One region of the Enterobacter hormaechei subsp. xiangfangensis genome, then DNA from elsewhere that is predicted to be linked to it. Evidence: predicted binding sites of a transcription regulator. Region 1 holds the regulator's gene; each other region holds the start of a gene.
The links. Region 1 encodes PurR, which represses purine synthesis genes. Its sites were predicted from a motif close to CANGCAAACGTTTGCNTG; they were not measured.

Region 1 (2,266 bases):
CCCCCGGGCGATAACAGGCAATAACCCCATCGGGGAGAATTCAGTGGTGCCAATCCCAAAGGCGCCAATCGCCAGGGCCAGCAGGGGAAAATTGATTTTCATGAAGAGGCTCCGGATACCGTGCCATAACCCGGCACAGAACTAAGAAGTCAAAAGCATGACATCAATCACAAAAAATGAGAAGTTAACATTTTGGCAAAAGATTTTTGCCGGAGAGGTAACAATAGCGGCAAGAGAGGGAGAAGGTTCTCCCTCCGCCTGAATCAGTGCAGTGCAGCGGTTAAACCACCGGCAACAATCAGAGCAAGAACAACAATGGTGGTAAACAGCGAAAACTTCAGATCGGTACTCATCAATTTTTCTCCTTTTATTCACCCTACGAAAAGTGAGCTTGCTCATTTTTACACAGTTCAGGTCAAAAATCTTCCAGGATTTAAACGGATATCCACTTTACCTCTTCCCCTTTTCATCAAGATAGGACAAAATTCCACGCTAAATTTATTAGCGTACCGGCCACTGACCCCCTCCTGACGTCCTGTGTCGTTTTCCCGGCGTGTCGCAACTCATGTTTGCGTAATAAGGGTGAGAGAAGGCAAACGTTTACCTTCAATTTTTTCAGGAGCTTAGGATATGGTCTGGAGTGACATTTAATGGCAACAATTAAAGACGTAGCAAAACGCGCAAACGTTTCCACTACAACCGTATCACATGTTATTAACAAAACGCGTTTCGTCGCTGAAGAGACGCGTAATGCCGTCTGGGCGGCAATCAAAGAACTGCACTACTCGCCAAGTGCCGTCGCCCGCAGCCTGAAGGTTAATCACACCAAATCGATTGGCCTGCTGGCCACCAGCAGTGAAGCGGCCTATTTTGCTGAAATCATCGAAGCCGTTGAAAAAAACTGCTTCCAGAAAGGCTATACCCTGATTCTGGGCAATGCGTGGAACAACATTGAAAAACAGCGCGCTTACCTGTCAATGATGGCGCAAAAGCGCGTCGACGGTCTTCTGGTAATGTGTTCTGAATACCCTGAGTCGGTCCTTTCCATGCTGGAAGAGTATCGCCACATTCCGATGGTGGTCATGGACTGGGGCGAGGCGCGCGCAGACTTCACCGACTCCGTTATTGATAACGCCTTTGAAGGCGGCTACATGGCGGGGCGTTATCTGGTAGAACGCGGTCATCGTGAAATTGGCGTGATCCCGGGACCTCTGGAGCGTAACACCGGTGCTGGCCGTCTGGCCGGTTTCATGAAAGCGATGGAAGAGGCGCTGATCACCGTGCCGGAAAACTGGATTGTTCAGGGCGACTTCGAGCCGGAGTCAGGCTATCGCGCCATGCAGCAGATCGTCTCCCAGCCGCATCGCCCTACCGCGGTGTTCTGCGGCGGTGACATCATGGCGATGGGCGCGCTATGCGCGGCAGATGAACTCGGCCTGCGCGTCCCCCAGGATATCTCGGTGATCGGCTATGACAACGTGCGCAACGCCCGCTTCTTTACCCCGGCGCTGACCACCATTCACCAGCCGAAAGATTCGCTGGGTGAAACGGCCTTCAACATGCTGCTGGACAGGATCGTCAACAAGCGTGAACAGTCCCAGTCCATTGAAGTTCACCCGCGCCTGATAGAACGCCGTTCCGTTGCGGACGGTCCGTTCCGCGACTACCGTCGTTAATCACTTTCCGGGGCCAGCTATGCTGGTTCCCGCAACCACTCCCGGTTCAGCGTTTCGCTGTCTCCCAGATAATCCAGCAGCCAGGCCATGGCGGGCGAGACGTCGTTTTGCTGCCACGTCAGACAGCATGCGGCATCCGGGAAGGGGTTTTCCAGCGTCAGAGCCACCCACTCTCCCGCGTCGATGCGCGGGCGCGCAAAATGCACCGGCACCATGCCAACGCACAGCCCCGCGCTCAGACAGGTGGCTGACGACTCCCAGTCCGGCGCGACCACGCGGCGCTGATTATCCAGCAACCAGGTAATGCGCTTGGGCAGCGAGCGGGAGGTATCTTCCAGCACCAGCGAGGGCCAGTTGCGTAATGTGTCATCGCTCAGCGGCCCTTCCAGCGCTGCCAGCGGGTGATCGCGCGCGACCACGCAGGTCCAGCTCAGCATGCCCATGTCGCGAAACGCGTAGCGCCCACCAACCGGGATCGCCTGGGTTGCACCAATCGCCATCTCCGCCCTGCCGTCCGCCAGCGCATCCCAGACGCCGTTGAACACTTCCTGCGAAACACGCAGTTCGACGTCGGAAAAATGACGATAGAA
Region 2 (2,266 bases), 860 kb from region 1:
GTGACCGCTGTTGTGCACGCGCGGCGCAAGTTCGTTGATCAGCAGACCCGACGGCGTGACGAAACACTCCATCGCCATTACGCCCACATAGCCCAGCTCATGCATGATGGCAGAGAGCATTTCTTCCGCCTGCGCCTGCTGGTCAGCATTGGCCTGCGGGAAGGCGACGCTGGTGCGCAGAATCCCGTCCTGATGCAGGTTATGCGTTAGCGGGTAAAAAACGGTGTGCCCGTCATGCCCGCGCGCGCCAACCAGCGACACTTCACCGCTAAAGTTAATGCCCTGCTCAACGATGCACTCGCCGTAGCAGTCATCCGGCAGCTCGGCGGTGTCGTTCGCGCGCAGGCGCCACTGCCCGCGGCCGTCGTAGCCGCCGACGCGACGCTTCACAATCGCCAGGTCTCCCAGCATCGCAAAGACGTCATCCCATTCGCGCTTATCGGAAAGCAGCTGCCACGGCGCGGTCGCGAGGCCGAGCTTGTCGAAAAGCTGTTTTTGCGTGAGACGGTCGGCAATGATCGGGAAGACGTCGCGGTTTACAAAGGCGTTATGACGCGCCAGCTCGCGGGTCAGGGCGGTTTCCGGCCAGCGTTCAATTTCGGCGGTGATCACGCTCTGATGGAACGGCACGGCTTCCGGCTCGGCATCCAGCCCGACGGGCCAGACGGCAATACCCAGCGGCTCACCGGCCTGACGCAGCATCCGGCCAAGCTGACCATTACCAAGAACGCAAACCTGCTTCATGCTGCACCCCGCGGATCCGGGTTATCCAGCACCTCGTCGGTCTGGGCTTTACGCCACTCCGCCAGACGCTGATGTAACTCTTTATCATGCGTCGCCAGGATCTGCGCGGCCAGCAGGGCGGCATTTGCCGCACCCGCTTTACCAATCGCCAGCGTACCGACAGGAATGCCGCGCGGCATCTGGACGATAGAGTAAAGGCTATCAACCCCGCTTAACGCGGCGCTTTGCACAGGAACACCCAGTACCGGCACCAGCGTTTTGGCGGCAATCATGCCCGGCAGATGTGCTGCGCCGCCCGCACCGGCAATGATCACCTCGTAACCGTTCTCTTCGGCGCTTTCGGCGAAGCTGAACAGTTTATCCGGCGTACGGTGCGCGGAAACCACTTCGACGTGGTGCGGAACATTCAGGATTTCAAAGATTTCGGCGGCGAACTGCATGGTAGCCCAGTCGCTTTTGGACCCCATCACGATGGCGACACGCGCCGGATTATTGCGGGAAGACATGCGTCTTAAAACTCCTGTGGTGCGGAACACACTGCTTTCGAGGGCACAGAGAATAGCATGTAATACCGGCAAGGAAAACGGTTGCGTGGTCGGGAAATGGGCGAAAAGACGGGGAGGGTTAAAACGGGAAGGCGATCAATTCAACACCTTCCGGCGTGACTTTGACCATCGATCCTTCGCTGTGCCAGGCCCCTAAAACCACGCGATGGGCGGGCTCGCCGTTGGCGATAAGGGAATGCACATCGGGACGATGGGTATGGCCATGGATCAGCCACTGAACGCGATGCTTCTCCATCACCTTCACCACCGCCTGCGGGTTGACGTCCATGATGGTCATCGATTTGCTGCTGTTGGCGGCCTTGCTGCCCGCGCGCATTCTGGCGGCGATGCGGTTGCGAATAAACAGCGGCAGGGCGAGGAACACTTTCTGGATCCACGGGGTGTGAACTTTGGCGCGAAACGCCAGGTAGCCGGTATCGTCAGTGCAGAGCGTGTCGCCGTGCATGATCAGAATATTGCGGCCATAGAGGTTTAGCACCTGCTCTTCCGGCAGCAGCGTCATGCCGCTCTCGCGGGCGTAGCGCTGGCCGATCAGGAAATCACGGTTGCCGTGAATGAAATAGCAGGGGACGCCGGAATCCACCAGCGTTTTAATGGCCGCAGCCATCTCACGGTGCAGCGGGTTCGGATCGTCGTCGCCAATCCAGGCCTCAAACAGGTCGCCCAGAATGTACAGCGCGTCGGCGTTTTTCGCTTCACCGCGTAAAAAACGCAGAAAACCGGCGGTTATCGCCGGTTCTTCTGTTTGCAGATGCAGATCCGCAATAAAGAGTGTCGCCACGAATTACTCGCTGACGGTCACGCTTGTAATCACAACGTCTTCTTTAGGAACGTCCTGGTGCATACCGCTGCGGCCAGTAGAAACGGCTTTGATCTTGTCGACCACGTCCATCCCTTCAACCACTTCTGCGAATACGCAGTAGCCCCAGCCTTGCAGACTTTCGCCAGAGAAGTTC
Region 3 (2,266 bases), 370 kb from region 1:
ACACCGCCCTGCAACAGTGCGGCGGAGTAGTACGGATCCCAGATAGCCCAGGCATCAACATTTTTTTGCTGAAACGCCGCGCGCGCATCGGCAGGCGTCAGGTAAACGGGCTGGATATCGGTGAATTTTAGGCCGGCCTCCTGCAACGCGCGCAGCAGCAGGTTGTGCGAGCTTGAACCTTTCTGGAAAGCAACCTTATGGCCTTTGAGGTCGGCGACGCTTTTGATCTCGCTGTTTTCGGGCACCAAAATAACCTCTGCCTTCGGCTTGGCTGGCTCAACGCCAACGTAAACCAGATCCGCCCCGGCAGCCTGCGCAAAGATCGGCGGGATATCGCCGGTGCTGCCTAAATCAATACTCCCGACGTTCAGCGCCTCCAGCATCTGTGGTCCGGCAGGGAACTCGACCCATGAGAATTTGGTCTCCGGGAAACGCTTCTCCAGCAACGCATGGCTTTTCGCCAGCACCATGCTGACGCTGCCTTTCTGATAACCGATACGCAGGCTCTCCGGCGCTTTCACCGTCGCCTGAGCCAGCGACGCCACTGCCAGCAGACCTGCCAGCCCGATACGGGTAACTGTTTTAAACATGCGCCACTCCTTGTGATTGATGAAATGCCGCCGCGTGGCGATCCCGACGGTTCAGGGCGTGCCAGAAGGTTTCAAGCGCGCTGTCGAGGCGGGTTTGCAGATTCGGCGTGAAATGCGGTTTATGCTGGTAGTCGATTACCTGTGAGTCGTCAGCGAAGACGCCATGCAGGATCTCCTGTGCTTTCAGCGCGTTCAGAACCGGCTTGAGGGCATAATCCACCGCCAGTAAATGGGCTACCGTACCGCCTGTGGCCAGCGGCAGGACGACCTTACCGTCCAGCGCACGTTCGGGCAGCAGATCGAGGAGCGTTTTCAGTGCGCCGGAAAAAGAAGCTTTATAAATCGGTGTCGCGACGACCAGCCCGTCAGCACTCTTAAGCTGTTCGATCAGGGTTTTCAGCGCCGGGCTGTCGAAACGGGCGTAGAGCAGATCTTCAGGCGCGAAATTGTGCAAATTCCAGTGACACACTTCGACATCCAGAGCATTAAGCTTTTCGCGAGCGTATTCCAGCAGTGCGCTGGAGCGAGAGGGGAAGCGGGGGCTTCCGGCCAGGGTAATGACGCGCATGGTTGCTCCTTATAACTAATTGTTTGCTTTTATCTAACATTCATAACAATTTTCAGGAGTGTGACATTGCGTGGTTATTCCACTAAATGATTTATCCTCAGGATGAATGCAGAAAAATGCATAAGAAGCGAACCGATAAGTAAACGATTGCGTTTTACGTGGCTTTTTTTGCCACAGGTCAATTCCCTTTCCGGGCGGGATCGCACATAATCCCCTCCCGGTTTGCACACCGGGAATCCAGGAGAGTTCATGTACTACCCCTTCGTTCGTAAAGCCCTTTTCCAGCTCGATCCTGAGCGCGCTCATGAATTTACATTTCAGCAGTTACGCCGTATTACAGGAACGCCTCTGGCCGCGCTGGTGCGTCAAAACGTGCCGGAAAAACCAGTTCAGTGCATGGGCCTGACTTTCAAAAATCCACTGGGCCTGGCGGCCGGTCTGGACAAAAATGGCGAATGCATTGATGCACTCGGTGCGATGGGCTTTGGCTCGATCGAAATCGGGACGGTAACGCCGCGTCCGCAGCCGGGAAATGACAAGCCACGTCTGTTTCGCCTGGTTGAAGCCGAAGGGCTGATCAACCGCATGGGCTTTAATAACCTTGGCGTCGATCATCTGGTTGAGAACGTTAAGAAAGCCCATTTTGATGGCGTGCTGGGTATAAATATTGGCAAAAATAAAGACACGCCGGTCGAGCAGGGTAAAGATGACTATCTGATTTGTATGGAAAAAGTCTATGCCTATGCCGGTTATATTGCGGTGAATATTTCCTCGCCTAACACCCCAGGGCTGCGTTCATTACAATATGGCGAAGCGCTCGACGATCTTCTTAGCGCCATTAAAAATAAACAAACGGCGCTACAGACGATCCACCATAAATATGTTCCGGTCGCGGTTAAGATCGCCCCGGATCTTTCGGCAGAAGAATTGATCCAGGTTGCCGACAGTTTAGTTCGCCATAATATTGATGGTGTGATTGCGACCAATACGACACTCGATCGCTCTCTCGTTCAGGGAATGAAAAACTGTGACGAAGCGGGTGGATTAAGTGGCCGTCCGGTACAATTAAAAAGCACCGAAATTATTCGCGCACTCTCCGCGGAATTAA

Region 2: purE (5-(carboxyamino)imidazole ribonucleotide mutase) is a predicted target of PurR. The motif match lies at 1,321-1,338, and genes of this name have one in related genera.
Region 3: pyrD (quinone-dependent dihydroorotate dehydrogenase) is a predicted target of PurR. The motif match lies at 1,295-1,312, and genes of this name have one in related genera.

What each region holds. Positions count from the first base shown of each region.
Region 1 covers NZ_CP017183.1:1,995,452-1,997,717, reverse strand. Annotated here, with positions in the region: gene BFV63_RS09605 (MFS transporter) at 1-102, opposite strand, end outside; gene cydH (cytochrome bd-I oxidase subunit CydH) at 264-353, opposite strand; gene purR (HTH-type transcriptional repressor PurR) at 651-1,676, shown strand; gene punR (DNA-binding transcriptional activator PunR) at 1,694-2,266, opposite strand, start outside.
Region 2 covers NZ_CP017183.1:1,135,559-1,137,824, forward strand. Annotated here, with positions in the region: gene purK (5-(carboxyamino)imidazole ribonucleotide synthase) at 1-744, opposite strand, end outside; gene purE (5-(carboxyamino)imidazole ribonucleotide mutase) at 741-1,250, opposite strand; gene lpxH (UDP-2,3-diacylglucosamine diphosphatase) at 1,369-2,091, opposite strand; gene ppiB (peptidylprolyl isomerase B) at 2,095-2,266, opposite strand, start outside.
Region 3 covers NZ_CP017183.1:1,622,329-1,624,594, forward strand. Annotated here, with positions in the region: gene BFV63_RS07580 (sulfonate ABC transporter substrate-binding protein) at 1-590, opposite strand, end outside; gene ssuE (NADPH-dependent FMN reductase) at 583-1,158, opposite strand; gene pyrD (quinone-dependent dihydroorotate dehydrogenase) at 1,408-2,266, shown strand, end outside.